Linked DNA regions of Lujinxingia vulgaris. The protein of the gene in region 1 interacts with the protein of each later gene in a pairwise test. Links are inferred from orthologs where the notes say so. Each region holds a gene or a part of one and is shown in the gene's direction. Other genes may lie near its edges.

Evidence for each region.
Region 2: the proteins of FRC98_RS14915 (region 1) and ctaD interact in binary tests that used the Escherichia coli proteins (3 or more experiments, as listed by UniProt). The link is inferred for Lujinxingia vulgaris from one-to-one orthologs.

The regions. Positions count from the first base shown.
Region 1 is NZ_VOSM01000007.1:231,963-246,820, forward strand. The notes cover bases 5,914-8,757. They hold FRC98_RS14915 (pyridoxal phosphate-dependent aminotransferase), read left to right. Parts: upstream 5,914-6,675; coding sequence 6,676-7,839; downstream 7,840-8,757. Other genes in these bases: FRC98_RS14910 (M42 family metallopeptidase), read left to right, coding at 5,914-6,667; FRC98_RS14920 (pyruvate carboxylase), read left to right, coding at 8,627-8,757. Also shown: FRC98_RS14880 (peptidylprolyl isomerase), read left to right, coding at 1-63; FRC98_RS14885 (peptidylprolyl isomerase), read left to right, coding at 117-1,109; 4-hydroxythreonine-4-phosphate dehydrogenase PdxA, read left to right, coding at 1,096-2,097; FRC98_RS14895 (crotonase/enoyl-CoA hydratase family protein), read left to right, coding at 2,094-2,897; FRC98_RS14900 (hypothetical protein), read left to right, coding at 3,002-4,495; pssA (CDP-diacylglycerol--serine O-phosphatidyltransferase), read left to right, coding at 4,492-5,151; FRC98_RS22060 (hypothetical protein), read right to left, coding at 5,239-5,367; more of FRC98_RS14910, read left to right, coding at 5,636-5,913; more of FRC98_RS14920, read left to right, coding at 8,758-12,097; FRC98_RS14925 (hypothetical protein), read right to left, coding at 12,173-13,261; FRC98_RS14930 (hypothetical protein), read left to right, coding at 13,464-13,967; FRC98_RS14935 (hypothetical protein), read right to left, coding at 13,992-14,642; FRC98_RS14940 (SAM-dependent methyltransferase), read left to right, coding at 14,828-14,858. UniProt on the Escherichia coli protein: Shows aminotransferase activity with methionine and histidine as substrates, and to a lesser extent also with phenylalanine.
Region 2 is NZ_VOSM01000002.1:675,284-690,277, reverse strand. What follows is about bases 6,761-9,740. They hold ctaD (cytochrome c oxidase subunit I), read left to right. Parts: upstream 6,761-7,445; coding sequence 7,446-9,035; downstream 9,036-9,740. Other genes in these bases: FRC98_RS06310 (cytochrome c oxidase subunit 3), read left to right, coding at 9,125-9,740; FRC98_RS06320 (cytochrome c oxidase subunit II), read left to right, coding at 6,761-7,259. Also shown: nrfD (NrfD/PsrC family molybdoenzyme membrane anchor subunit), read left to right, coding at 1-1,222; FRC98_RS06340 (DUF3341 domain-containing protein), read left to right, coding at 1,215-2,102; FRC98_RS06335 (c-type cytochrome), read left to right, coding at 2,107-2,739; FRC98_RS06330 (phospholipid-translocating P-type ATPase), read left to right, coding at 2,810-4,072; FRC98_RS06325 (c-type cytochrome), read left to right, coding at 4,132-5,538; more of FRC98_RS06320, read left to right, coding at 5,658-6,760; more of FRC98_RS06310, read left to right, coding at 9,741-9,766; FRC98_RS06305 (cytochrome C oxidase subunit IV family protein), read left to right, coding at 9,819-10,157; FRC98_RS06300 (heme o synthase), read left to right, coding at 10,383-11,396; FRC98_RS06295 (cytochrome c oxidase assembly protein), read left to right, coding at 11,413-12,000; FRC98_RS21355 (hypothetical protein), read left to right, coding at 12,000-12,170; FRC98_RS06290 (SURF1 family protein), read left to right, coding at 12,170-12,973; FRC98_RS06285 (hypothetical protein), read right to left, coding at 13,012-14,472; FRC98_RS06280 (adenine phosphoribosyltransferase), read right to left, coding at 14,690-14,994. UniProt on the Escherichia coli protein: Cytochrome bo(3) ubiquinol oxidase is the terminal enzyme in the aerobic respiratory chain of E.coli that predominates when cells are grown at high aeration.

The DNA.
Region 1 (14,858 bases):
CTCCCCACTCGCCTGCGCGACCTTCCGCGCCTTCCGGTGCGCGACCAGGGCGCGGGCGACTGAGCCGTCCGCGCGCCATGATTGACGTTTAAAGATACCCATTGAGAGCATGCGTTATGAGTCGATTCACCCTGCTGCGAACCTTTCTGCTGGCTGTGCTGGCCTTTGCCGGCGCCGGCGTCATCAGCGCGGCTGTGCCCGTGACGGCCCAGGCCGCGATCATCGATCGGGTGGTGGCCCAGGTGAACGATGAGATCGTCACGCTCTATGAGCTCGAAAAAGAGGCGCGCACCTACCTCGTGCAGCAGGGGCGCAGCGCGCGGGTGCTCGACAACCCGGAGCGCCGCGAGGAGGTGCTGCAGGAGGTGCTCGACGATCTGGTGAATCGCCTGTTGATCAACCAGGCCGCCGCCGAGGTCGGGGAGTCGATCAGCGATGAGGAGGTCAACGACTGGATGCGGACTCTGCGCCAGCAGCAGGGGCTCGACGAGCAGCAGTTCATGCAGATGGTGGCCCAGTACGGCATCGACTTTGAGACCTACAAAGAGGTCGTGCGCGACAACCTTTTGCGCATGCGCATGGTCAGCTTAAGCGGTCGCAGCGCCACGGTGGCAGACTCCGAGATCGACTCGATCTACCGCCGTCGTCACGGGTCCTCGGGCAAAGAGCGCTTCATTCGCGTGCGCCACATCCTCGTAGAAGTCGACGGGGAGGGTGAGACCGCCGAGGAAGCCGCGCGTCAGCGCGCCTCCGAGCTCCGGGCGATGGTCGAGCAGGGCGCCGACTTCGCGGAGGTTGCCCGCCAGCACAGCGAAGGCCCGGGCAAAGATCAGGGCGGGATGCTCGGTGAGTTTCGCCGCGGCCAGCTCGAATCCACCTTTGAACAGGCCGCGTTCTCCATGGAGCCCGGCCAGCTCTCGGAGCCTGTGCGCACGCCTTTCGGTTACCACATCATTGAAGTGGTCGAGAGTGAGGAGCGCGTCGCCCGGGCCGCCGCCGAGCAGCGCGCCCGCATCCGCGCCGAGCTTCAGGAGCAGGAGATGAACCGCCAGATCGAAGCCTACCTTCAGACCCTTCGCGCCAAAGCCTATGTCGATGTCCGCTACTGATAGCCCCGCAACACCTGTGCGCCTGGCGCTGACCATGGGGGACGCCGCCGGCATCGGGCCGGAGGTGATCGTCAAGACCCTGGCGCACCTCGACGCCACGCAAAGCCCCATTGAGGCGGTGGTCTACGGCAGCAACGAGGTGATGCGCCAGGAGGCCCGGGCGCTCGGGTACACCGGGGCGATCGAGGTGGTGGAGGTGGGGCCGGAGCTCGATTTTTCAAAACGCCCGGTGGGAAGGCTCGACCGACGCGCGGCGCTGGTGCAGTGGCGCGCGCTGCAGCGTGCGATGGAAGACGTCGACCAGGGCCGGGCCGACGCGATTGTGACCGCCCCCTGGAACAAAGCCCTCTTCGAGCTGGCCGAGATGCCCGTGGTCGGCCATACCGAGGTCTTGCAGGCCCATTATGGTCAGGATCGGGTGGTGATGATGCTCGGTGGAGAGCGCCTCAAGGTGGCGCTGGTGACCACGCACGTGGCGCTCTCGGAGGTCAGCCAGCGCCTCAGCGCTCCCCTGCTTCGGGAGATCTGCGCGGTGACGCTGGCCGGGCTCAAGGAGCGTTTTGGCGTGGCGCGGCCGCGCCTGGCGGTGTGTGGTTTAAACCCCCACGCCGGCGAACGCGGCCATATGGGCGATGAGGAACTCCTGTGGATCGACCAGGCCGTCGCCGATCTGGACCGGGAGTTCTCCGACGCCGAGATCAGCGGTCCCTGGCCTGCGGACACCCTCTTTGCGAAGTTCCGCGGCGAGGGAATGCCTTATGATGCCGTGATCTGCATGTACCATGATCAGGGGCTTATCCCCTTGAAATTGCTGCACTTTGGGGAGTCCGCGAACATCACCCTGGGGCTTCCCATCATCCGAACTTCCGTGGATCACGGCACCGCCTACGACATCGCCGGGAAGGGGGTGGCCGACGCCGGATCGATGATCTACGCCACCGAGTTGGCTGCAAAGATGGTGGCTCGCGTCCGCGGAGGGGTTTTTTGAGCTCCTCCTCTTCGGGCGCCGAGCCCTCTCCAGCACCGACAGTTCGCGTCGAGCAGCGCGGCCCGGTCTGGGTGGTGACCATCGACCGCCCCGCCAGCCGAAACGCCGTCGACCGCCCCACCGCCGCGCAGCTGGTGGAGGCCTTTGAGACCTTCGAGCGCCGCGATGATCTGCACGTGGCCGTGCTCACCGGCGCCGGCGACACGTTTTGCGCCGGCGCCGACTTAAAAGCCTTTGCCGAAGGCCGGGGAAACCGCCTTGAGCCCGATGGACCCGGGCCGATGGGCCCTACCCGCATGATGCTCTCAAAACCCGTGATCGCCGCTGTGGAAGGGTATGCTGTGGCCGGTGGGCTGGAGCTTGCCATCTGGTGCGACCTTCGGGTGGCCGCCCGCACTGCCATCTTCGGGGTGTTTTGCCGGCGCTTTGGCGTGCCGCTCATCGACGGCGGTACCCTGCGCCTGCCGCGGCTTATCGGGCAGAGTCGGGCGATGGAGATGATCCTCACAGGTCGGCCCCTCGACGCCGGGGAGGCCCATCACTGGGGCCTGGTCAACCGCCTCACCGCCCCCGGTGAGGCGCTCGCTGAGGCGGTGCGTTGGGCGGAGCAGATCGCCGCCTTTCCCCAGACCTGCCTGCGCTCCGACCGCCGCTCCATGCTCGAGCAATGGGGTCTGGATGAGCCCCGGGCCCTGGCCCGGGAGTTTGAGCTCGGCCAGCCCGCGATTAGATCTGAAGCAGAGCGGGGCGCGGCCCGCTTCGCCCGTGGCGAGGGGCGTCGGGGAAGTTTCGAGGACTGAGCGCGGTTGGTTCAGCGGCCAACCTCGCGGCGATCGCCGGGCAGGTTCCACCGGCCTTTTGTCCCCTTCTTGAAGCATGTTGATTTACCCAGAGGCAAAGACGTATGGCGCAGCAAGCGAGCGCATTTGAGTTGGAAGACCGCATCCGCGGCGCGTTGAAAAAACGCGGCGGTGTGGCCACCGTCGGCGATGTCGCCGCCGAGACCGGCCTCCCTTATGAGGAGACCGAGATCGCCATGCGCAAGATGCTCGAGCTCTACCAGAGCCATCTCGACGTCGATGACGATGGCAACCTCCTCTACCGCTTCGACCCGGGGATGAAGGCCCGCGGCTACCAGAAGGGGCGGCGCTGGTACGATTTTAAGAAGAAGGCCTGGGCGGCGTTCACCTGGATCTTCAAGGTCTCGATCATGGTGGTGCTCATAGGCTACACGGCCACCTTCATCCTGCTCCTGCTGGCGCTGGCCATCGCTGGTATCGCCGCGGCGACCTCGCAGGATAACGACGATTTGGGCGATGTCTTTTTGCTGCCGGTGTACCTGATCGCGCGCATCCTGGAGACGGTCTTCTGGATCAGCTGGTTCAGCGACTTCGGGGGAGGGCGGCGGCGCCGAAGGCGCCCGCGGCGCAAGGTGGAGCGCCCCAAAGTCCCGCTCTACAAGCGCATCTTCCAGTTTGTTTTTGGACCCGAGCTCACCCGCGACGAGCTCGCCGCGGAGCGCGCCTTTGCGCGCTTTGTGCGCGCACGCCAGGGGCGCATCACCGCCGCCGACTGGGCCTCCCGCACCGGCCTTAGCCTGGAAGAAGCCGACCAGGCCCTGACCGCCGCCACCGTGCGTTTTCGCGGAGACATCGACGTAGCCGCCGACGGCACACTGATCTACCGTTTTGACGATCTGCGCGTGACCAGCGAGGCCGGCGCCGACGATCGCCTGCAGCCGCCCAAACCCATCTGGACGCGCAAGGTCACCGTGCCGCCGCTCACCGGCAACAAGGGCTCGACCAACACCTGGATCGCGATCTTCAACACCTTCAACCTGATCATGGGCGCCTTTATCCTGGGCGGTGTCACCGGGTTGAGCACCGGGGTGTCGGTGGTGCTGGGGGTGATCCCGGTGCTCTTCAGCCTGATGTTTTTTGCGATCCCCCTGGGCCGCCGCTTCGCCCGCGGGGGCAAGCTGCGCCGAGCGAAGCGGGAGAATGAGCGCCGCGAGCTCATCGAGGCCGTCTATCTCTCGGCGGCCACCGACGGGGTCGCCAGGCCGGTCGACGCCAAAATCTTTGAGACGCACCCCCGCGGCGACGAGATCTTTGCGGACTTCGATGGCGAGATCCGCGTCGAAGACGACGGCCGCACCCTCTACCTCTTCCCCGAGGTCGCCCGGCAGCTGGGGGCGGCCGAGAGCGCGCGTCAGCGCGCGGCCGACCAGGTCGTCTTCGGCCAGACGATCTTCTCCAGCGATGAAGAGACCCTGAGCATGGCCGACGCCGAGATGCTGGAGTTCGACCGTAAGCTGGCTCGCGAGCTCGGCGGCGCCTCGATGGTGGAGTTTGAGTGGGAGTCGATGGAAGAGAGCGCGACCGTAGGAGCCTCATGAGCTCGACAGATGAATGGAACGAGCCGGCGCAACCTGTGCGCCGCAAACGCTTTGAGATGCTGCGCTCCTTCGCGCTGGCCGACATCATCACTATGGCCAACGCCGCCTGCGGGGTGGCCGCGATCTTCTGCTGTCTGAACTACATGGACGAGAAGATCGACCTCTATGTCTGGTGGGCGTTCGGGCTTCTGCCCCTGGCGCTGGTCTTCGATCTCTTCGACGGGGCGGTCGCTCGCTGGCGCCGCAAACACTCCGCGCTGGGCGCCGACCTCGATTCCCTGGCCGACATCGTCTCCTTCGGCGTCGCGCCCGCCGTGCTCGCCTACACCTTAGGCATGCGCGGGGGCTGGGACGCGGTCGTGCTGATCTTTTTCGTGGTCTGCGGCATCGCGCGTCTGGCCCGCTACAACGTGACCGCCGCCGAGCTCAGCGAGGGCTCGGGCAAAGTCCCCTACTACGAGGGCACGCCCATTCCCACGAGCCTTGTGCTGGTGCTGGTGATGGCGGTGGCCTTTGACCGCGGCGCCTACGGCGCCGCTCTCTGGGGGGGCGACCTGCAGCTTCTCGGCTGGGGCTTTCACCCCCTGGTGCTTCTCTTCGGCCTGAGCGGCAGCGCCATGATCAGCACGCATCTGCGCATCAAAAAGATCGGCTGAAGGTCGCTCGCCAACCTCCGCAGCAGACACAAAAAAAACGCCGAGACGATCGCATCGTCTCGGCGTTTTTTTTCGACATCTGTCGGCTTAGAGGTGGGCCATGTACTTGCTGATCAGAATGATCGCGGCCACACCAAAGCAGATGCCCACGGTGACCACCGGAACCCAGGGTGCCTGGTGGATGGGGCCATCATGTTCGTCGTGATTTTCAGCCATGTTGTGCTCCTTTAACGCGCGATGCCCTTATGGGGCGATTGAGTTGATGCGGCTCAGGCGGCGGCATCTTTGCCAGAGGCACAGGGATTGTAAAGGAAAATCCGGCCGCGGGCCTGCGGCAGATCAGCGCGCTTCAGGCGTGGGCGAGCCGGCCGGCGCCTTGTACCGGCCGGGCGCTGGTAGTACAAGGCGACCTCCCGCCGGTGCGCTCCCCTCTGGCGCGCGCTCTGACTCCTTTTCTGTATCGCTGTGCGAAGTGAGGCTGTAGATGGATCTTCTCAAAGTACTCTCCGAGATGCCCGGTGCCCCGGGTCGTGAAGAGCTGGTGCGCGAGTTTATCGAGTCCAAGGTCAAAGGCCTGGCCGATGAGATCACCACCGACGCGATGGGCAACCTGATCTGCCGCAAGAAGCCGGCCGAGGGTGCCACCGACGTCCAGAAGGTGATGATCGCCTGCCATATGGACGAGATCGCCTTCTACGTGCGCCTGATCGACGACAAGGGCTTCATTCGCCTGCACAACGCCGGCGGCTTTGATAACCGCAACCTCTTCGCGCGCCGCGTGCGCATCCAGACCCGCGACGGCGAGGTCATCGAAGGCGTGATGAACCCCGGTGGACGCCCGATTCATATCGCCGCGCCCGAAGATCGCACCAAGATCCCCAAGATGGCCGAGTTCTTTGTGGACACCGGCCTCGATAAAGACACCGTCACCGCCAAAATCCGCCCGGGCGACCCGGTGACGCTGGTGCAGGAGTTCAGCGAGCTCGGTGAGATGGTCACCGGCAAATGCCTCGACAACCGCGTGGCCTGCTGGGTAGGCGTGCGCCTGCTTGAGCGTCTGCAGGCCAGCGAGAACTACGACATCTACGTGGTCTTCACCGTGCAGGAAGAGGTCGGGCTTCGCGGCGCGATCACCAGCGGCTACGCCATCGAGCCGGACATCTCCATCGCCATCGACACCACCCTGGCCGTCGACACCCCCGGGGTCCCGGGCGAAGAGCAGATCACGGAGCTGGGCAAGGGCGTGGCCATCAAGATCCTCGACGGCTACACCATCAGCAACAAAGAGCTCGTCGACACCTTCGTCGATCTGGCTGAGTCCGAAGGCATCACCCACCAGTACGAAGTTCTGCCGATGGGCGGCACCGACGCCGGCGCCATGCAACGCGCCCGCGCCGGCAGCCGCGCCATCACCTTGAGCGTGCCCACCCGCTACATTCACACCGTCACCGAGATGGTCCACAAGGGCGACCTCCGCGCCACCCTGGACCTTCTGGCGGCCTACCTCAGCAAGTGAGTCTGTCGATGAGTACTCAGGATTTTCGCAGCGAACGCATTGGCTTTTTGCAGCAGTCCGAGATCCGGGCGATGACCCGCGAATGCAACCGCCTCGGCGGCATCAACCTGGGCCAGGGCGTCTGCCCCTTGCCCTCGCCGCCCGAGCTTTTAGAGGCCGCGGCCCAGGCGGTGCGCGAAGACCTGAGCACCTACAGCCGCTTCGACGGCGTGGACGAGCTGCGCCACGCCGTCGCCAGAAAACTCAAGCGCTACAACAAGATCGACGTCGACCCGGAGACCGAGCTCGTCACCACCATCGGCTCGGCCGGCGCGTTTATCTGCGCGCTGCAGGGGCTCTTTAACCCGGGCGATGAGATCATCGTCTTTGAACCCTTTTACGGCTACCACGTCAACGCCATCCGCGTGGCCGGCTGCGTGCCGAAAGTCATCACGATGAAGGCGCCGGACTGGTCCTTCGATCCGGAAGATCTGGAGCGCCTGCGCACCGACCGCACCCGCGCCGTGCTCGTCAACACCCCCGGAAACCCCAGCGGCAAAGTCTTCAGCCGGGACGAACTCGGGGTCATCGCCGATTTTTGCAAAACCCACGATCTGCTCGGCATCACCGACGAGATCTACGAGTACCTCGTCTACGACGGCCAGGAGCACGTCAGCCTGGCCACGCTCCCGGGAATGTTCGAGCGTACGATCACCATGTCGGGGTTTTCCAAAACCTTCGCCATCACCGGCTGGCGCCTGGGCTACGTGGCCGCGCCCGCGCACCTGGCCGGCCCGATGGGCCTTGTGAACGATCTTTTCTACATCTGCGCCCCCACGCCCCTGCAACACGGCCTGGCCCGCGCCCTGGAAGTCATCGGCGACGATTACTTCGACGACATCCGCAAAAAGTACAAAGCCAACCGCGATCTCTTCTGCGACGCGCTCGTCCAGGCCGGGCTGACCCCCCACGTCCCCGAGGGCTCCTACTACATCCTCACCGACGTGAGCCGCTTCCGTCTCAACGACGCCCGCGCCTCGGCGATGCATATCCTCGAAAAGGCCGGCGTCGCCTCGGTCGCCGGCTCCGCCTTCTTCGCCACCGACGGCGGCCGCAACCTCGTACGTTTCTGCGTCGCCCAACCCCGCGAGGTCGTCGAACAAGCCGCCGAACGCATCCAGGTTTTTCGCTAATGGATCAGGTGGGCGCTGCCGCTCCCAGAGGTGCATAACGACGATGGCGAGCCGTTTTTTTGGTCATGGGCTGGGAGTCGGCTGCCGCGCCGATGGCTGAGTTGTCGATTTACCCGGGTAAAAGGGGAGGTAAGGAGTCTGAGTTGTCGATTTACCCGGGTAAAACGAGAGGTAAGGGGGCTGAGTAGGCGATCTGGCCAGGTAAAACGAGAGGTAAGGGGTCTGAGTTGCCGATTTACCTGAGTAAAACGCGAGGTAAGGGGTCTGAGCTGGCGATCTGGCCAGGTAAAAGGGGAGGTAAGGAGGCTGAGTTGGCGATTTACCTGAGTAGAATCGCAGCTAAGGGGTCTGAGTTGCCGATCTGTTGTGAACAGAACGCGAGCTAAGGGGTCTGAGTTGCCGATCTGTTGCGAACAGAACGCGAGCTAAGGGGTCTGAGTTGCCGTTCTGTTGTGAACAGAACGAGAGCTAAGGGGGCTGAGTAGCCGTTCTGTTGCGAACAGAACGCGAGCTAAGCAGTCCGAGTCGGCGATCGAGCGCTCAAGAACGGGAGGTAAGATACCTGGTCCATGGCCCTGATCGATCACACAGCCCTCCCTGATTAAAAGATCCTGATCAAAAAAACAGCAAAAGGCTCGCCGCCGGAGGGTTGGTGATGAGAGTTGGGGGCATGACGCGACGCGTCGGGTGGGCTATGGTCTGGGGGAGAATGACAGATGAACGGATAGGCGCGAGCGGTCGGCGTTTTTGCTGAATGAGACTCCTTTTTGAGTGAGGTTGTGCGGCTATGGCGAGAGAGATTCGTAATGTGTTGGCGGCGAACCGCGGGGAGATCGCGGTTCGAATCTTTCGGGCGTGCACGGAGCTGGGGCTCGCGACGACGGCGATCTACAGCTTTGAAGATCGGCTGGCGATCCACCGCTACAAGGCCGATCGGGCCTATCAGATTGGCGAGGAAGGAAAGCCGGTGGAGGCGTACCTGGATGGGGACGCGATCATTGAGCTGGCGCTGGCCAAGGGGGTCGACGCGATTCACCCGGGCTACGGGTTCTTGAGCGAGAACGCCGACTTTGCGCAGAAGGTGATTGAGGCGGGTTTGGTGTGGATCGGGCCGCCACCGGAGGTGATGCGGGCGCTGGGCGACAAGCTGGCCGCGCGGGAGGTGGCCAAACGCGCCGGGGTGCCGGTGGTGCCCGGGAGTGGCGGGGCGGTGCAGACCGAGGAGGAGGCGCTGCAGGCCGCGACCAGCATCGGCTATCCGCTGCTGGTGAAGGCCGCCCACGGCGGGGGCGGCCGTGGGATGCGCGTGGTCAACCAGGAGAGCGAGCTTGTGGAGGCGGTGCGCTCAGCGCGCAGCGAGTCGCAGGCGGCCTTTGGGAGCCCCTCGGTGTTTCTGGAGCGCTATGTGGTGAACCCGCGCCATATCGAGGTGCAGCTTTTAGGCGATACCCACGGCAACGTGGTGCACCTCTTTGAGCGCGACTGCTCGGTGCAGCGGCGCATGCAGAAGATCGTGGAGCTTGCGCCGGCGCCCAATCTCGCTGACGAGGTGCGCGAGAAGCTCTACGAGTACAGCCTGCGCCTGGCCGAGGAGGTGGGCTACAGCAGCGCGGGCACCGTGGAGTTTCTGGTCGAGGAGCGTGAGGGGAGCTTTGAGATCTACTTCATCGAGGTGAACACCCGCATTCAGGTTGAGCATACGGTCACCGAGATGATCACCGGCCGCGACCTGATTCAGGCGATGATTCGGGTGGCCGAGGGCGCGAAGCTCAGCGACGCGAGCATCGGCATTGAGGGGCAGGAGGCCATCAAGCGCAAAGGTCAGGCCATTCAGGCGCGGGTGACCACCGAGGATCCGGAGCGCAATTTTGCGCCGGACTCCGGGCGCATCATCACCTACCGCTCGGCGGCCGGCCACGGCATCCGCCTGGACGCCGGAGTGGGGGGCTCGGGCTCCGAGATTTTGCCCTTTTACGACTCGATGCTGGTGAAGGTCTCGGCATGGGGGCAGGACCTTGGCGAAGCGGCGAGGCGGCTGGACCGCAGTCTGGCGGAGTTTCGTATTCGCGGCGTGAAGACGAACCTCCCCTTTTTGCAGCGGGTGGTGCGCCACGAGCAGTTTTTGTCGGGCGATACCCACACACGCTTCATCGACGAGACGCCCCAGCTCTTTGTGTACCCGCCGCGTCGCGACCGGGGCACCAAGGCCCTGATGGCGCTGGGCGACATCACCGTCAACGGACCGCCCGGCAGCACCACACGCTTTGCCCGACCGCAGCCGCTGATCGTGCCGAAGGCACCGAAGATCAAAGGCAAGCCCCCCACAAGCCCCGCCTTCGCGGTCTTTGAGCAGGAGGGGGCCGAGGGGCTTTCCAAATGGATCCGCAACCAGGAGGCGCTGCTCGTCACCGATACGACCTTCCGCGATGCGCATCAGTCGCTGCTGGCGACGCGGGTGCGCACCAACGATCTGCTGGAGATCGCCCCGGCGACCGCGCACATGCTCCCCGGGCTCTTCTCGTACGAGATGTGGGGCGGGGCGACCTTTGATGTGTGCATGCGCTTCCTGCAGGAAGATCCCTGGGAGCGGCTCGCGCGCATGCGCCAGGCCATCCCCGGGGCGCTCTTTCAGATGCTGCTGCGCGGCGCCAATGCCGTGGGCTACACCAACTACCCCGACAACGTGGTGCGCGCCTTTGTGCAGGAGGCCGCCCAGGCCGGCGTGGACGTCTTCCGCGTCTTCGACGCGCTGAACTACGTCCCGAATATGGAGCTGGCGATGGAGGAGGTCGCCCGCGCCGGTAAGATCGTGGAGGCCTCGATCTGCTACACGGGAGACGTGCTCGACCCCGACGAGACCAAGTACACGCTGGACTACTACACCAACCTGGCGAAAGAGCTCGCCAGCCGCGGGGCGCATATCCTCAACATCAAGGATATGGCCGGCCTGCTCAAACCCTACTCGGCCAAAGTGCTGGTCGAAGCCCTCAAAGAGGCGGTGGATCTGCCGATTCACCTGCATACCCACGACACCTCCGGCAACGGGGTGGCGATGTACCTGATGGCCGCCCAGGCCGGCGTGGATGTAGTGGATTGCGCGCTGAGCTCGATGGCCGGGCTCACCAGCCAGCCCTCGCTCAACGCGGTGGTGAGCGCGCTGGAGGGCCAGACGCGCCAGCCCGATCTCGACAGCCAGGCCCTGGAGCGCCTCTCGGAGCATTGGGAGCTTCTGCGCGAGATCTATTATCCCTTTGAGTCGGGGCTTAAGTCTTCGACGACCGATGTCTACAACCACGAGATCCCCGGCGGGCAGTACTCCAACCTGCGTCCGCGGGCGATTCAGCTCGGCCTTGGCGAGCGCTGGACCGAGGTCAAGCAGACCTACCAGCGGGTCAACAAGGAGATGGGCAACATCGTTAAGGTCACCCCGACCAGTAAGGTGGTGGCTGACTTCTCGATGTTCCTCGTGCAGAACGACCTGAGCTTTGAGGCGATCTATGAGATGGCCGAGCGCGGTGAAGACATCGACTTCCCGCAGTCGGTCATCGACTTCTTCTACGGCAATATGGGCCAGCCCTACGGGGGCTTCCCCCGGAAGCTGCAGTCGATCGTGCTCAAGGGCCGCGAGCCGCTTACGGGGCGGGCCGGTGAGGGCATGGCGGATTATGACTGGGGCGCGAAGGAGGAGGAACTGCGGGATCTTCTGGGACGCGAGCCCACGCGCCGCGAGGCGATCAGCTACGCGCTCTACCCGAAGGTCTTTGCCGGGTTTGCGCGCACCATCCAGGAGTTTGGCGAGTACCGCATCCTGGAGACGGTGCCCTTTCTCTACGGCATGGAGGTGGGCGACGAGACGATGGTGGAGATCGAGGAGGGCAAGACCCTCGTCATCAAACTTAAAGCCATCAGCGAGGTGCGCGATGACGGCACTCGCCGCGTCTACTTCGAGCTCAACGGGCAGCCCCGCGATGTGGCGATCATCGACGCTTCGGCCGAACTCAGCTCGGGTGCGCGGCCCAAAGCCGATAAGTCGAAGCCCGGGGAGGTCGGGGCGCCGATGCAGGGCAAGGTGCTTACGATCGCGGTGGCGGTGGGTGATGCGGTCAGCCGCGGTGATACGCTGCTCTCCACCGAGGCGATGAAGATGGAGACCAACATCACCAGCCCGGTCGACGGCACGATCAAGGCGATCGAGGTGAGTGAGGGGGATTCGGTGGGCGCCGGCGACCGCGTGGTGCTGATTGAGCCGAAGAGCTAACGCAAAAAACCTCGCCAGCGCATCGAGGCGCTGGCGAGGTTTGGGGACGCGGGGTGTTGACGTCAGGAAGGGGGTTCAGGCGCGGCTGGCGTCCAGGCATTGCTGGAAGTCACGCGAGAAGGAGGTCGCCTCGCTGCACGCCCGGATGACCGGGGCGGGGCGGTGGCGGAATCCCGCGGCAGCCGAGACGCAGCCGCGGAAGTCGCTGGAGAAGGAGGTCGCCTCGCCACAGGCCCGAATCGCTGGGGCCGGCGGGGTGCGGAAGGCCGAGGCGGTGTTCATGCAGTGCTCAAAATCACCCGAGAAGGTCGTGGCGTCACCGCAGGCGCGGATGGTCGCGACGGCATCGGCTGCGGGGAGGCGAGTGGCGCTCTCGATGCAGTGGGTGACCTGACCGGGGAAGGGGCTCTGGTCGCCGCAGGCCTCAACGATCTGGGCGCGGGAGGCACCGGGGCGCGGGTGGTGCGGATGTCCGGCGTGCGGAGGCGGTCCGGGACGATGGGGGCGACCGGCGTGCGGGGGACGGCGATGGTCGCGGTCGCGGCGGCGGTCGTAGCGATCATCGCGGTCGTCGTGGTCATCGCGGTCACGGCCATAGCGGTCGTCGCGGTCGTGGCGGCGGCCATAGCGGTCCCGGTCGTAGCGATCGTCGCGGTCACGGTCGTAGCGATCATCGCGGTCACGGTCGTCGTGGTCGGGGTAGCCCGGGGAGCGGCGCAACTCGACGATGGGCAAACGCAGGGTCTGGGCGGGTCGGCGTCTCTCAAGGCGCATGGTGGTGATGGTGTTGGGGCCCTGGGTGCCGACCAGCCGGAGCTCGGCGTGGGAGGCCGCGGCGCGGCTGCCCAGGCGCATGGTCGCCTGACCGCGGGGGGCGTCGATACGCAGCGCCTGCACGAACTCGAAGTCACGGGAGGAGCCGTCGGGAAGGTAGACGTTGAGACGAGGTTGAATGCGGGCCTGCTGCAGCGCGCCCCAGTCGCGGGCATCGACCTGGTAGGTGATGATGAGCTGGCCCCGGTCACGCTCCACGCTCAGGGTGTTGAGCTGAACATCGTAGCCGCGGTTCTGGGCCGAGGCGTTGAGCGAGAAGAGCAGCGTGGCACACATCATCAACACAGCGATCATGGTCGGGGCGAAGGGGCTCGGGGGCAGGCGCTTCATGGTCGACTCCGGGAGGTTCGTCGCGCCGCGGGCCGCCCTGACGGCCCGCGACGCTGGAGGAGAGATGCAGCGGTCGGGGCGATGTTGCTTAAGTTTCCCGGCCGCACTGTTGAGACGCCTCGCCACCCGGGGTATTCATCACGAAGACGAAGTTCACCGGCCAACACCGATTTCCACACAACAATGCGATGAGGAGCATACGATGAGCGACGATCGCCGCCAGAGCCGCGGCAGCACATACACCCGAGAGCAGCGCGGACCGCGCCGCAGCCAGCGCGACGAGAAGGATTCAGCCTCGTACAAGGCCGATCTGGAGAAGTTCTTTACCGCCGGCGGCAAGACCCCCGAGCGCTTTGAGAAGCTGGCAAAAGGTCTTGCGCCCAAAGAGGGCAGCGCTGAAGCCGAGTACCTGGAGGCGGTCGATACGCTGCGCAAGACCGAGGGCCTCTCGGAGCTGGTCAAAGCGATCAACGACTTTGTAGCCGCCGGCCACCCCTGGCCCGATGATGAGGAGGTGCTGATCAAGGCGCTCGATCATCCGCGCGAACGCACGCTGCACGCGGTGCTCGATCATCTGCTCGACTTGCAGGCGCGCAAAGGGATCAAACGTGGGGTTGCAATAGAGGCCCGGCTCGGGACGCTCAAAGTCGTCTCCGATGATCCGGGCCTTCTGAAAAAAGTCGACGCGCTGGAGGCGCTGCTTTAACGCGCTGACGCGACGCCTTGAGCCTCAGGGCGCGTTGTCCTGGTTGGAGGTCGGCTCCAGGTCGAAGACCTGGTCGAAGCAGGCGACGATGTCGGCGCAGACGCCGTCTTCGATGCGCTCGGCGCAGGCGTCGCTGTACTCCCAGAAGATGTCGCTGCGGGTGCGGGCCATCTGGTAGCAGGCCTGGCGAAGCGGCTCGGTGGACTCGCCGGGGCGGCACTCGCCACGGGCTGCCAGAAAGTCGTCGCAGCGGGCCTGACGATCTTCGGGGAGGTCCAGGCGCACGTAGCAGAGCTGATGCGCTTCGGCCTCGCGGGTCTCTTCGCAGGTGAGCTCGTCGACGATGCAGCGACCGAACTGCTCGACGGCGTCGAGGCTCCACTGACGGATGGTGTTCTCGCAGCGCACGCGGCAGTCGGAGGCGGCCGACTCACAGGTGTCGAGCTTCTCGCACATGGTGCGGCAGTCGTAACCTTCGACGCCCAGGGGGTTGCGGCAGACCGACTCGTCGCAGACCAGCGGCGCGCGGCAGTCGTCATCGAACCCGTTGCAGAACTCACCCTCATTGCCCTGCTTGATGCTGTCGGAGGCGCGGCAGGCCCCGAGCATGGAGCTCAGAAGCAATAGAGCAACGAGGGCGATCGGAGCGATGAGGCGGTTGGAGAGCTTGAGCATAACGCTGAATTCCCTGGGCATTCGCGCGCCAGGCGCGGGCCGGTGGACGAGAAAAGTCGAAGGTGGGGATTAGCATAGGGTGGGGGCTTTGACAAACTTTGTAGCGCGCGGGCGGTTTGCCGCTGCAGGTTGGCCGGTGGTAGAAGAGGCCGACAGACCTGCGACATAACTTCAAGGAGGAGATGATGAGCTCGACGGCGACGAAGGCGGTAGATG
Region 2 (14,994 bases), on another replicon or contig:
GGGTGTTGCCATCGGTACCGGTATCGGTACCAGCGGCATCAGCCACCCGGTTGGCTGGGGTGTGTTCATCATCAACTTCGTCTTCTGGATTGGTATTGGACACGCCGGGACGCTGATCTCGGCCATCCTCTTCCTCTTCCGCCAGAACTGGCGTACGGCCATTAACCGCTCGGCCGAGGCGATGACGATCTTCGCCGTTATGGTCGCCGGTCTCTTCCCGCTTTTGCACACGGGTCGACCCTGGTTTGCCTACTGGCTCTTCCCGCTTCCCAACGGACGCGGACCGCTGTGGGTCAACTTCAACTCGCCGCTTCTGTGGGACGTCTTCGCGGTCTCGACCTACGCGACGATCTCGGTGGTCTTCTGGTACGTGGGCCTGGTCCCCGACCTGGCGACGATCCGCGACCGCGCCAAGCACCCGCTGCGCAAGAAGCTCTACGGCATCCTGAGCCTGGGCTGGACCGGTGGAAACCGCTCCTGGCGTCACTACGAGGCCGCCTACCTGATGCTGGCCGGTCTGGCCACGCCGCTGGTCCTCTCGGTGCACACGATCGTGTCCTTCGACTTCGCCGTCTCGGTGATTCCGGGCTGGCACACCACGATCTTCCCGCCCTACTTCGTGGCCGGCGCCATCTTCAGTGGCTTCGCGATGGTGCTCACGCTGACGATCATCCTGCGTCACGTCTTCGACCTGAAGAGCTACATCACCATCAACCACCTGGAAGCCATGGCCAAGGTCGTGCTGCTTACCAGTGGCGTGGTCGGCATCGCGTACCTCACCGAGTTCATCATCGCCTACTACTCGGCGGTTCCCGCGGAGCGCTTCCACTTCGCCAACCGTATGTTTGGCCCCTACGCCTGGTCGGCCTTCATCATGTACGGCTGCAACATGGTGGTCCCGCAGCTGCTGTGGTTCAAGAAGCTGCGTCGCTCCATCCCGGTGCTCTTCGTGCTCTCACTCTTTGTGAACCTGGGCATGTGGTTTGAGCGCTTCGTTATCGTCGTCACCGCGCTCCACCGCGACTTCGTGCCCAGCTCCTGGGGTATGTACAACTTCAAGGCGATGGACTGGCTTCTGACCATCGGGTCGTTCGGGATGTTCTTCACCCTCTTCCTGCTCTTCGCCCGCGTGCTGCCCACCATCACCATGTTCGAAGTCAAGGCTGTGATGTCGCCTGAAGAAGCTTCGCGCAAGAACCGTAAGGAGGTCGTCGGTGGCTAAGGACAAAGAGACCAAAGAAACGCTCGAAGAGACCAGCGCTGAGACCTCCGCCGAAGAAACGGAGACCAGCGCGACGGACGCAGAGAACACCGCTGTGAACGACGTTGAAACCACCAAAGCCGAAGAAGGCGCCGAGGAAAGCGAGGCTTCCGAACAAGCCGCCGCTACCGAAGAGAGCGACGCATCTGAGGATGCAGCCGCTCAAGAGGCCGCCGCTTCGGATGAAAACGAAGACGCTGAAGACTCGTCCGAGGAGAACTCCGACGACGAGGTTGAGGAGTCCCACGAAAGCCTCACTGTCGCCGGCAACGGCGCCAGTGACGCAGTGGTTCCCCCGGCCGCAGGCGACGTCACCAACGGTGAAGGCATGAAGGGCATCGCTGCTTACTTCGACCTGCCCGACGACCTGATGCTGGCTGCGGCCCACACCCGCGACTCCAAGTACGACGCCTTTGAGGCCTACTCGCCATTCCCCATCCACGGGATGGACGACGCGATGGGCCTGGGTCGCTCCTGGATTCCCTGGGTGACCTTCGGCGCCGGCTCGGCGGGCTTTCTGACCGCCAACGCTATTCAGTTCTTCATGATGACCTTTGACTGGCCGATGATCGTCGGCGGCAAGCCCTACGCCCCCTGGCCCTCTTTTGTGCCGATCATGTTCGAGTTGACGGTGCTCTTTGCCGGGGTCACCACCGCGATTGTGATGCTGATCGCGGCGGGCTGCTTCCGCAAACCCTTCATCATCGATCCGGAGATCACCAAAGACCGCTTCGTGCTTTGGATCTCCGCCGACGACGACGCTTTTGATGCCGAAGAGGTCCGAGGATTTCTCGAGACGCTCAATCCGGTTGAAATTCGAACCATCACGAAAGGCGCTTAATCTCATGAGCATTCCAAGCACGCTAAAAACTCGCGTCGCTGTGACCGCGCTGGCCCTCCTGGGCGCCTCGTTCGTGGGCTGCATCTATGAGGTAGGGATCCCGGCCGACGGCAGCAAACCCGTTGGTGAGCTCAACCCCATCGAGGGCATGCATAACCAGACGAGCTATAAGGATCAGGAAGCCCAGCCGGTCTTCCGCGACGATCAGTCCCCCGGTATGCGTCTTCCGCCCCCGGCCACCGTGCCGGTCGACGGGCAGCTTCGCCCGGCTCAGCCCAGCCCCGACGCCAGCGCACAGCTGGTCAACCCGGTGCCGGTTAACGCCCAGAGCCTGGAGTACGGTCGCTTCCTCTACCGCACCAACTGCGCGGTCTGTCACGGCACCGAAGGCGCCGCCGACGGCACCATCGTTGTCTCCGGAGCCTACGGCGCACCGCCGAGTCTCCTGACCGATAAGCTGCGCGGCTATGAGGACGGACGCATCTACCACGTAGTCACCTACGGCCAGGGCGCGATGTGGGCCTACAAAAATAACCTCACCGATATGGAGCGCTGGGCCGTGGTCAACTACGTGCGCGCCCTGCAGCGGGCCGACTTCCCCGAGCCCATCGACCTGGATCGGATGCGCGACCAGTAACCCCATTTGACTCACGGACGCGCACTGCGCTCTTTGAACGACCGTTGAATTAGCATAGAGGCAAACTCCAATGGCTCACTCATCTCACCACCACGACATCGCGCCGCCCAAGCGCTTCGAGCTCCCCGGGGGCTTTCAGACTGCCGGACTCGCGCTCTTTGTGCTGGGCCTTGTGGTCTTTGTGGTCGGTCTCCTTATGGGAGAGTACAACGCGGTGCGCGCCTGGCGCGGATACATCATCGGGTTCTGGTTTACGCTTAGCCTGGGACTCTCCGGCCCCTTCTTCATCGCCACGCAATATCTGGCGAAGGCCGGCTGGAGCGTCTCCATTCGACGCGTTCCCGAGGCCTTCGGTGCCTTCCTGCTGCCGGTGATCATCTTCGGTGCCATCGCCCTTCTCGGCGCTGAGACCCTCTTTAAGTGGCTCCCTGCCGACCCGGCCGAAAACCACTACATCGACGCGGTCGTCGCCGCGAAGAGTGGTTTCCTCAACTTCACCGGCATCGCGTTTACCACCATCGCGTCGACGCTTGCCTGGTTCGGCTTCTACAGCTGGATGCGTCGCAACAGCCTGAAGCAGGACGAAGTAGGCGGCTACAAGCTCACCCACACCAACATCTGGGTCAGCGCGGGCTTCCTCCTGGTCTTTGTCATCGGGTTCTCGTTCATGACCTGGTACTGGATCATGTCCTTCAACGCGCACTGGTACTCCACGATGTTCTCGGTCTACGCCTTCGCCGGCCTCTTCCAGTCTGGCCTGAGCGTGATGGTCCTGATCATCCTCTACCTCAAGCGCCGCGGCTACTTTGGTGATACCGTCGGTACCCAGCACATCCACGACATGGGCAAGCTGGTCTTCGCCTTCACCGTCTTCTACGCCTACATCGCGTTTAGCCAGTTCCTGCTGATCTGGTACGCAAACATTCCCGAGGCGGCCGAGTGGTATGTCCACCGGACGGAGAACGGCTGGGGCTTCTTCCTCTTCATCCTGCCCTTCATCAAGTTCATCATTCCCTTCCTTCTTCTGCTTCCTCAGGAGCATAAGAAGAACAAGAACAACATCCTGCAGTACGTGTGCGGATGGCTTATCCTGACCCAGCTCTACGAAGTCTGGCTCTGGGTTGCGCCCTACCCCGCCATCAAGGGTAGCTACTCCCCGCTGTGGCCGGTCTTTGAACTTCCGATCGCGCTGGGCTTTGTGGGCCTCTTCATCGTGGTCGTCGGCCGCGCGCTGGCCAAGCACAACCTGGTGCCGCTCAAAGATCCCTTCCTGGGCGAGAGCATCCCGCACTCCCACGACCACCTCATCTACCCCAACGGCAAGCCGGAGTGAGTTTCACTTCATCCGAACGCTCTTGAGGTTCTGGCATCCACGCTCTACGCAGTGACGTCATGAAAAACGCTACGCTTAAAAATGGTCTTAAAATCGCGCTGGTCACCGGCGGCATGGTCGCCCTGATCCCCACCGTCTACGGCCAGGGAATCGGGCTTCAGACCCTCGATCGCATGCTGGTGCCGACCCCCCAGAAGATCGAACGCGGGGAGAAGGTCTTCGCCGAACAGTGTGCCTCCTGCCACGGCGATCAGGGCCGTGGTGGTGCCGAGCTCGCTCAGCGCAACGGCGCTCAGGGCTTTGTCGGCACCCAGGTGGAACGCTCCGGTCTGGAGTCGATCTACAGCGTCGTCGCCCACGGCTACGCCTCCGAGAGCTTCGAGCACACGCCCTTCAATAACCTGTTCTTCCAGGATCAATGGGCGGTCTCGCACTACGTGCACAGCCTGATTGAGAACCCCAACCCGGTCCCGGCGGAGCTCTCTGAGCGTATCCGTCAGGAAGCCGAGTTCGGCGTCTGTGATCCGGAAATCCGTGTGGGCATCGCCGACCTTGTCGAGCCCTCGGGTGACGAGCAGTTGGCCAAGGGTGAAGAGATCTTCGCCCAGCAGTGTGCCTCCTGCCACGGCGCTCAAGGTAAAGGCGACGGCCCTGCCGGTGGTGCGCTCAACCCGCCTCCGCGTAACTTCGAAGCGCCGCCGGCCGACTGGACCAACGGCACCAGCGCGCTGGCTGTTTACAACACCCTCTTCGGCGGCATCTCGGGCACCTCGATGCCCGCCTACGGCCACCTCCCCGAAGAGGAGCTCTGGGCGCTGACGCACTATATTCGCGAAACCTTTGTGCCCGAGCAGAATCAGGAGCCGGCCACCGACGAGCAGGTCAACGCTGTCTGCCGTTCGCTGAGCGCCCCGCCGCGCCCCGACGCCATCCCGGTCAATGACGCGATGCGCTTCCTGGCGGCGGACGCCGCTGAGAATCGCATGATTCGCCTGGGACAGTACGGCGACCCGACCCTCGCCGCCGACGCCAACGCCGAGGCCGGACAGCAGGTCTACGGTCAGATGTGCGCCAGCTGCCACGGCAGCCAGGGCGCCGGCGCCCGCAACGTGGGACCCTACGGCGCGTTCCCGCCCTTCCTTTACATCAACGTGGGACGTCTCGTGCCTGCCTCGGTCGGTGGCACCTACCAGGACGTTGCTGCCCGCACCATCGGCGGCGTACACGCAACGCTTCCCAACATGACTCCGGCCGCGTCCCTCTCCGAGCAAAACTGGAAGGACCTCCAGGCCTACGTTGCCGGCTTTGAAGGCGAAGGCAGCGACCGGGTCACCACCGTGCAGCCCCTCGACGAGACCACCTCGCCGGCCGACACCACCGGTGAGATTCCCGCCGATGGCCAGGCCGAACCCGGCGCTGTTACGACTCCCGCTCCGGAAGCTCCGGCCGACGAGACGCAAAATTGAGATGATCGCCGTCTTCGGGCGGCGTGACCATTGACTTCACGCTCTGCGTTATGAACGCTTCAACCTCCAGTCAACCGTCGCAGATGCTGGGCCTCGCGCCTTCGACGAACGGCAACCTTATGAGTAAAAAAACCATGAGCGGCTATTTTAACCCTCGCCACCTCAAGCGCGCAGCGCTGCTCGTCGCGCTCACCCTGGCGCTGCTGATCCCGGCGACCGCGTTTGCGGTCCCCGGCTCCGGGGAGTTCATCGCCCACTACACCCAGAACGGTCGCGAGATGACCGGCCTCTACAACATGATCGCCAAGATCTGTCTTGGAGTGCTGATCCTTGTTGAGGTTGTGCTGGTTGCGGCGATCTTCAAGTTCCGCCGTCGCAGTGACGACGAGCGCCCGGTTCAGAATCACGGCAACCTGGTGCTGGAAATCGGTTGGACCACCGCCGCCGCGCTTTTCCAGATCTGGATCGGCGTCGCTACCATCAACGTCATGTTCGCCACCGAGGTCATCCCCGACGATATCGACATGACCGTCGAGGCCGTGGCCTACCAGTGGGACTGGCAGTTTGTGTACCCCGACCACGGGGGCCTGGTGCACAGCGACCTTGTGGTGCCGGCCAACACCAACGTGAAGCTCGAGGTGACCTCTCGCGACGTTATTCACTCCATCTTTGTGCCCGACCTGGGCATCAAGATGGACGCTGTGCCCGGCCGCTTCAACTACTGGTGGTTCCGCGCTGACGGCCCGGTCAATCAGGTTCGCGTCGATGAGTTCGCCACCGTAGAACGTCAGGAGCGCGAGTACGTGACGACCCGTCCGGACTTCATGCAAACCCGTCCGGACGCCACCGCCAAAAACACCTCCGGCCTTGAGCGTCGCGTCACCTACCTGGGCCGCTCGCGTACCGTCGAAGAGGTCTCTCCTTACGCGAAGTACAGCGCCATCGAATACCAGGGCACCTGCACCGAGCTCTGCGGTCTGGGCCACTGGGACATGTACTTCCGCGCGGTGGTCATGACGCCGTCGAGCTTCCGCCAGTGGGTCTTCGATATGCAGAACGCGGTGACCGAAGCCAACGGCCCCGACGTCTTCGCCGCGCGCTGCGCCACCTGCCACGGTGAGAGCGGCCAGGGCCAGGGCGACCAGTTCCCCACCCTCGTGGGTGCGGCCCGCGTTGTCGAAGAGGGTCAGAAAGACTCCCACATCCAGCTCGTACTGCAGGGCAAAGGCGTGATGCCGGCCTTCGGTCAGATCCTCAACGACGCGGAAGTCACTGCCGTCGTCAACCACGAGCGTCTCAGCTGGGGTAACGCCGGCGGTGAGGTCACCGACGAGGATGTTGCTCGAGTGCGCGAATCTCTGGGCCTTCCGCCCTTCCCGGCTGGCGGCGTCGAGCCGACCCCGACCCCGGATCTGATGGCCGCTGGCGAGCGCATCTTTGAGAGCTGCGTCAGCTGCCACGGTCGCGACGGGCAAGGCCCCGACTACATCCCCTCGCTGGCCGGCAACAGCAAGGTCAACGGCGACGTCGCCGCACTCGCTGAGCTTCTCATTAAGGGCGCCGACAGCGACCAGTGGCCTGGCGAGAAGACCCCGGTGGCTCGCTCCATGACCGACTTCCAGCTGGCCTCGTTGCTCACCTACCTGCGCGGCTCCTTCGGCAACGAGAGCGATCCGGTGCAGCCCGGCGACATCGAGCGGATCCGACGCGACATGAACTGATACGATTGAGTTTGGCGCCCGCTGAGGGCGCCCTATCGATAGACTTACACTTGGGGGAGCCCCCGGCTCCCCATGCAGGCTAAAAAAGCGGCGAGGCATCGCATCATGGAAATCAAGGCCAAAGGTTACCTGTCTCCTCTCTCCGAAGAGGCCAAGACCTCCCTGTGGGTCTACCTCAAGGAATGGATGTGCACGACGGACGCCAAGCGTATCGGGGTGCTCTACCTGCTCTTCGCCACCTTTATGGCGCTCTGGGGCGGCATCCTCTCAGTCATCATCCGGTTGGAGCTGGCCGCACACGGCCCGCACATCATCACCGACGCGTCCTTCTACAACGCGCTTCCGGGGATGCACGCCACCGCGATGATCTTCTTCTTTATCATCCCGGCATTTACCGGGGTGGCCAACTTCGTGGTGCCTATCCAGATCGGCGCGCCCGACATGGCCTTCCCCAAGCTGAACCTGGCGGCGTTCTGGATCCTGCCCCCGGCGGCCATCCTGACCTTTGCCGGCTTCTTCATGAACAGCCTGCCTGAGTTCGGCTGGACGGCGTACCCGCCGCTCTCCAACTCGGTCTACTCTCCCATCTGGGGTGCGGACTTCTGGGTTATCGGCCTGATTCTCGTCGGCGTGAGCTCGACGCTGGGTGCGGTCAACTTCCTTGCGACCGTCTTCAACATGCGCTGCAAGGGCATGAAGATGTTCCAGCTGCCGCTCTTCACCTGGGCGATGACCGTCACCAGCTTCCTGATCCTGGCGGCCACCCCGGTACTCACCAGCGCGCTGCTGATGCTCACCTTCGAGCGTATGTTCCCCGGCGTCTTCTACTTCTTCAATCCGGCCGGCGGTGGTGACCCGATCCTCTACCAGCACCTCTTCTGGTTCTACTCCCACCCGGCCGTGTACATCATGATCCTGCCCGGCTTCGGCATGGTCAGCGAAGTGATCACCGTGTTCAGCCGCAAGCACATCTTCGGTTATGTGCTGATGGTCTGGTCGATGATCGCCATCGCGGTGCTCGGCTTCCTGGTCTGGGCGCACCACATGTTCGCCACCGGTATCGCACTTGAGATTCGCGTGGGCTTTATGTTCCTCACCATGCTCATCGCGGTGCCCACCGGCATCAAGATCTTCAGCTGGCTTGCCACGATGTGGGGCGGCTCGATCAAATTCGATACCCCGATGCTCTACGCCACCGGGTTCCTGGCGATGTTCACCATCGGCGGTCTCTCCGGGGTTGTGCTGGCCAGCGTGCCGGTCGACATCCAGCTTCACGACACCTACTACGTCGTCGCCCACATCCACTATGTGCTCGTGGCCGGCTCGCTGATGACTGCCTTTGCCGGCGTGTACTTCTGGTTCCCGAAGATCACCGGCCGCTTCTACAACGAGCTGCTCGGCAAGGTGCACTTCTGGCTGACGGCCATCTTCATCAACGTGACCTTCTTCGTGCAGCACTGGCTGGGCATGAAGGGTATGCCGCGCCGCTATTACGACTACGATCCGGCGTTCGAGCTGGCCAACATGGTCTCCTCGGTCGGCTCGGTGGTCCTCTTCCTGGCGCAGTTCATCTTCATCGCCAACATGCTCTGGAGCATGCGCAACGGTAAGATTGCCGAGGGCAACGCCTGGAAGGACGGCTTTACGCTTGAGTGGCAAATCACCTCGCCGCCGGATCACCACAACTTCCACCATGAGCCCTACTGGAAGCCGCTGATTCGCCAGCACGTCGGCCCCGACCAGCCCGGCGGCCTGTGGCATCGCTACGACGACTGATCTTCGCAGGGGGCGGCGCCGCTCAACTACGCGGCGCCTCTCACCTCGGTCTCACCTGATTTAAGCTATTGACTTAAGAGGTCCTTGAAATGGCATCACAAAACGCCTCCCTTGCGGCAGACTCCATGGTCGGTGAAGAGTCGTTGGGTGTATCCAACGGCAAGCTGGGCATGTGGGCATTTCTGGTCATGGACGCCATGACCTTCGCCGGCCTGCTCGCTGGCTACGCCCGCCTGCGCTGGACGCCCGGCAGCGACTGGCCGCTTCCCATCGAAGCGTTCGGTTTCACCGGCATTCAGCTCACCGCGCTCAACACCTTCATCCTGATCTGCTCCAGTGTCTCGATGGTCCACGTGCTCGCCGAGCAGATGCGCGGCAATATGGAGCGCGCCAAGAAGTGGATGCTCTTCACCATCTTCGGCGGACTGGTCTTCCTGGGCATCCAGGGCTTTGAGTGGACCCACCTGATCATGGACATGTGGCCCTACCTCTTCGATGAGGGCTACGAGGCCGCCTACAGCGTGAACTTCGCGGCGACCTTCTTCATCCTGACCGGTTTCCACGGCCTGCACGTCTCGGTGGGTGTGATCTACAACCTGATCATCTACCTGGGCCTGCGCAGCGGGAAGATCACCAAAGACGACACCTCGGTGGTCGAGATCGCCGGGCTCTACTGGCACTTCGTTGACCTGGTGTGGATTCTCGTCTTCACCTTCGTCTACCTGATCTGAAAGGTGCCCCGGCGCCTTGTGATACGAATCAACGCTTTCACAGGACTTTGACATGGCTTCTCACGACGCAACGAGTGATCCGAATGCGGGCTGGGGCTGGGGGTTTGACTTCCTCTACAGCCAGTACATGTGGGTTTGGCTGGCGCTGCTCATCCTGACCCTGGTCGAGGTGGTCATCCCCGAGCCGGAGATCGTCGGACTGAGCTTTCAGTTCTCGCGCCCCTTTGTTGTGATCTCGCTCATCAGCCTGGCGCTGGTGAAGACCTGGATGGTCGCCTGGTACTACATGCACCTGATCGCGGAGCGCCCCTCGATCATCCTGATTGCATGCGCGCCCTTCCTCTTCTCGCTCTTTTTGACGATCGGCATCTTCCCCTGGAACGGGGGCTGATCGTAGGAGGCCTCCGACACTTTCGTCGGAGGGTTCAGGGCATCCCACACCCCGCGCTTTCTACACAGGAAGCCGCGGGGTGTTTTTTTATGCGTCGAACATCGCGACAATTTGCCCTCTTGGCTTGAAAGTCACCGCTGCGCATGATTAGTTTGCGGCGCTGTGGGCTTTCCAATTATCAGCCCGGATCCCTCCCGCTCTACCCCCCTTCTAAGAGTCTGGCCGATGCATGGCGTTCAACGTTTTCTTTTTCTGGCGCGCGAGTTTGCGCAGCTGACCAAGCCGGGCATTCTTCGCCTGCTGGTGATCACGCAGTTCTGCACGATGCTGGTCGCCGCCGGGGGCGTGCCCGACCTGTGGACCGCCATCTGGGCGACGCTGGGCACCGTGATGATCTGCGGCAGCGCCAACACCATCAACATGGTCTGGGATCAGGACATCGACGGGCTGATGGGCCGAACGGCGCACCGACCGCTGGTTGTGGGCACGATTAAGCCCGCCCACGCCCTGCTCTTCTCGGGAGCTCTGGGCCTGGGCGCTGTGCTGATCCTGACCTTCCTGGTCAACCCGCTCGCCGCGCTGATGGGCATCGCCGGACACGCCTATTATGCGGTCATTTACACGATGTGGCTCAAGCGCAGCACCCCGCAGAACATCGTCATTGGCGGTGCTGCCGGCGCCTTCCCGGCGCTTATCGGCTGGGCGGCGGTCACCGGCGAGTTGAGCCTGACGGCATGGCTTATCTTCGCGATTGTCTTCTTCTGGACCCCGCCGCATTTCTGGGCGCTGGCGCTCTATAAAGACGTCGAGTACGGCAAGGCCAACGTGCCGATGATGCCCAACGTGCGCGGCCATCACACCACCAAGCTGCAGATGCTCATCTACATGCTGCTTCTGCTGGGAACCTCACTGGCGCTGAGCCTGACCGGTGATGTGGGCCTGATCTATCTTGTGGCCGCGGTCATTCTTGGTGCCGGCTTTACCTACTGCTGCATCCGCGCTGCGTTTGATACCACCGACTACTGGGCCAAACGCACCTTTGCCTTTTCGATCATCTACCTGGGTCTGCTCTTCGCGGCGATGTCCTTCGACAGCCTCCAGACCCATTACTTCACCGAGCGTCACTACCTGGCGGCGATCGAGCGCGATGCCGATCGCATGCGCGCGGAGCAGGACATCGATGAGATTCGTCGCCTGCACAACAGCGCCTCAGCGCCCGTGCTGACCTCGACCCCCTGAGCCCGGAGTGCCTCTGATGGCGAGCTCACCGCATAACGTTCCCACCTCGGAGATGGCCGAGAAAAACGCCCGACTTGGCAAGTGGTTTATCGGCGTCATCGTCGGGATGTTCGTTCTGGGATTTGCGTCCATTCCCCTCTACCGCTGGGTCTGCGCACAGACCGATCCGGGCGGTTCGGCCTATTTTAATGGCGAGGCCGACTCCTACGAGGGTGTGGTGGTCGATGAAAGCCGCCAGATTCGCGTGCGTTTCGCGACCAATGTTGAGCGCCAGCTGCCCTGGTCTTTCAACGTCGCCGAGAAGCACGCCACGGTTCACCCCGGCGAGAAGCGCCTGGTGAGCTTCACCGCGTATAACAACGCGCCCTATCCGGTGAAGGGAAAAGCGGTCTACGACATCAACCCGCCCGAGGCTGCGCCCTACTTTAAGAAGATCGAGTGCTTCTGTTTCGTGGAGCAAACCATCGACGGGGAGTCGAAGTACGAGCTGCCGCTCTACTTCTGGTTTGACCCGGAGTTGCCCGAACACGTGACCGAGGTCACCCTGGCTTACACCTTCTTCAGCGCCGACAGCTCCATGACCCGCGCCAGTCGAGAGAAGTGATGAGCGATGAGCAACCCGCTAAATCGACCGAAGACTCAGTCCCCCGGCCGGGCGCATTTCAGGTCGATGATGAGACTCGGCGTCGTAATCGTCTCACCGCGATCATCATCACCGTGCTTGTGCTGATCATGATCCTCGTGGGCACCCGTCACCAGCTCTTTGGTCCTTGATGGCATCCCGTCGTTTTAAAGCACCGGGGGTAGTCGCCACGCTCTTCGCACTCCTGGGCCTTGCGATCCTGGTGTGGCTGGGCACCTGGCAGAGCATCCGCTACCAGGAGAAGTCCGCTGCCGAGTCGCAGCAGGATGCGCTGGCCGACGCAACGCCACGCGCCGTCACCTCCCTCGACGCTCTCAACAGTGGCGAGCTGGACTTTCACCCGGTGACCTTGCGTGGGGAGTTTGCCGCCGAGCCCTCCTTTCTGATCAAGCATCGCATTTATCAGGGGAAACCGGGCTACTGGCTGGTCAGCCCGCTGGTAATGGAGAGCGGAGAGGCCGTGCTGGTGAACCGGGGTTGGCTTCCTTATGAGAAAGGTGAGGCCACGGCTTCTGCGATCATCGCAGGCACCGCTGGCGAGCAGAAGCTGCATGGTCTTGTTCACTACCTGGACTACGTCGTAGCCGACACACCCACACGAGATGCCCTGAAGAAGGGAGAGCGCGACACCACACTGGTCTTCTGGGACTCCTACGACACCGAAGGTATGCACCAGGCCATCGAGGCTCCCACGCCCTCGCGTGCCGTCATCGTGACGCTCTCCGAAGATCACTCCGGCTCGCCATACCCCATCGCCAGCTACGCGCATATCACCGAGCCCTACCTGACCGCCGAGAAGCATTTCGGTTATGCCCTGACCTGGTACAGCCTGGCAGTCGCGCTTATCGCGATCTATGTCGCGGCTGGCTTCGGGGCGCTCAAAGCGCACGCGATGGCGCCTCGTGAAGACGGGCAGGTTGATTCGCATTCCTGACTCGTCGCATGCGGTGCGGTTCCCCCCTGCCTCGCCAGCTAGAAACGCCCTCCCCACCCCAGCGTTGTCCCGTCCGGCCCTACGCTCACGTCGAATCCCGACATTGAGCCTTGCGGGTGTGCGTCATGGCCCACGCCGTCGATGATGAGCGCTCCGAGCACCGCGGCTCCGACCCCCAGCGTGATGCCGGCACCCAGGCGATGAAGATTGAGCGAGCGCGAGCGTGCGAGACGCTCTTCTTCCGAGGTGAAGTCCATCGCCTGTGTAGACTCGCAGCTCACCCAGGAGTCACCGCCGGTTTGCGCCGAGCAGTTGTAGCGATGTTGCGCCATCAGCGTGTAACCGAGCCAGGCGCCCCCGGCGAGCATCAGGGTGGTGGGGGCAGCCCACGCGACGGGACCGGGGGAAGATGGGGCGGGAGAAAGCGCAACCGGATCGGGCCGCCCCGGGTCGCCCGCGGCTTCGTAGAGCTCGGGCAGTACCGCTCCGAGTGCGCGATGTGCGGCCTGCGTGTCGTTAAAATCGATCAGCACCGCGTTGTATTCGTCATCCACTGTGGCGCTCCACAGACACGCCTGCCCCTCTTTGATCGACTCGATCGGGCCGCAGTAGTCGCCAGTTCCCAGAAGCACGATCTCATCCACCTGACGCGTGTTGGCCATGGAGCGCATATCCTCAGCGCCAACATGTATTCCCGGGTGGGCAGACGGCCAGTATCCCACGCTATGCTCTCCCGGGGTGAATCCGCCCACGCTCCAGGCGGCTTCCCCAAGAACCGTCTCTCCTCCGCAGTCGGCTGAGAAGACGTAGCGCTGCCCGGGCTTGACGCGAAGTCTCGACACTCCCACCTTTTGGCCGAATACAAGTACCGGACAATCCCAGTGGTCTTGCACGTTGATGGTGAGGGTTGTCTCGTAGGTAGCGAGCTTCTGGCGGGCAACCTCCCACATCTCAGCAACTTCCGGGGGCCAGCGCCTTGTGAGAATGGATCGCGCCACAAAGGTATAGGCAAGTCGCTCGATCAGGTGTTGGGCGCGCTCCTTATGCCCCATATCCAGAAGCGCTCGCGCCAGGTAGAGCCCCGCGCTCCGCACGAACACGGCCGCGTCCATGTCGCCCCCCCACGCTTCAGGCACATCGAGCATGCGTTGCACCCGGCCATCGAGCATGGCGGCTGCGGCCTGCGCTCCCTCATAAAAGTACGCATGCTCGGCGGCCTCAGCCCACGTGATGATCTCGTCGCGATACTCCGGCGAGATGTCGGGAAGCCCGTGGTAGTCATCCACGACCTGCACCGACGACCAGGAGCGCAAGAGCTCGGCTGCCGCCTGCGCCGCCTCCAGGTCCTCCTCGTACGTAAGGAGGGAGACCACGGTCACCCGGGCCCGGGTCTCAGCAGTCGGTGCCCAGGGCTCGACCTGGGCCTGCGCCCCGCCGGCGAAGCTCTGCACCAAACCCACCACCCCCACCGCCAACACCCACGCCACCGCTGATCGCATCTCGCCTCCCAACACCAGAGAAATCCCACAGCCCGACCATCGGGCTCTCGTCTGTTATCGGGTGCTGAACGGGACTTTTGCGTGACTTAACATTTATTTACACAACAGGTGCGCTCTACCACCAAAAAACCCGCCTTGCGCGGGCAAGGCGGGTTTTGAGTTTTGCGCGGAGTGAGGGGGCGCGCTTTCGGCGCCCCCCAATGGCGATCTCCCGAGCTCAGAAGACGGTCAGCGCATGGTAGGGCACGCCATGAAGGCGTTTGGAGCCCTCCAGAAAGCCCAGCTCCACCAGGAAGGCACACTCCACCACCACCGCGCCAAGCTCCTGCACCAGGGCGATGGTGGCGCCACAGGTGCCGCCGGTCGCCAGCAGGTCGTCGACGACCACGACACGGTCGCCGGGCGCGAGCGCATCGGTGTGCATCTCGACGCGGTCGGTGCCGTACTCCAGGGTGTAGTCGACGCCAATGCGCTTGTAAGGGAGCTTTCCGGGTTTACGCACCAGGGTCAGCCCCACGCCCA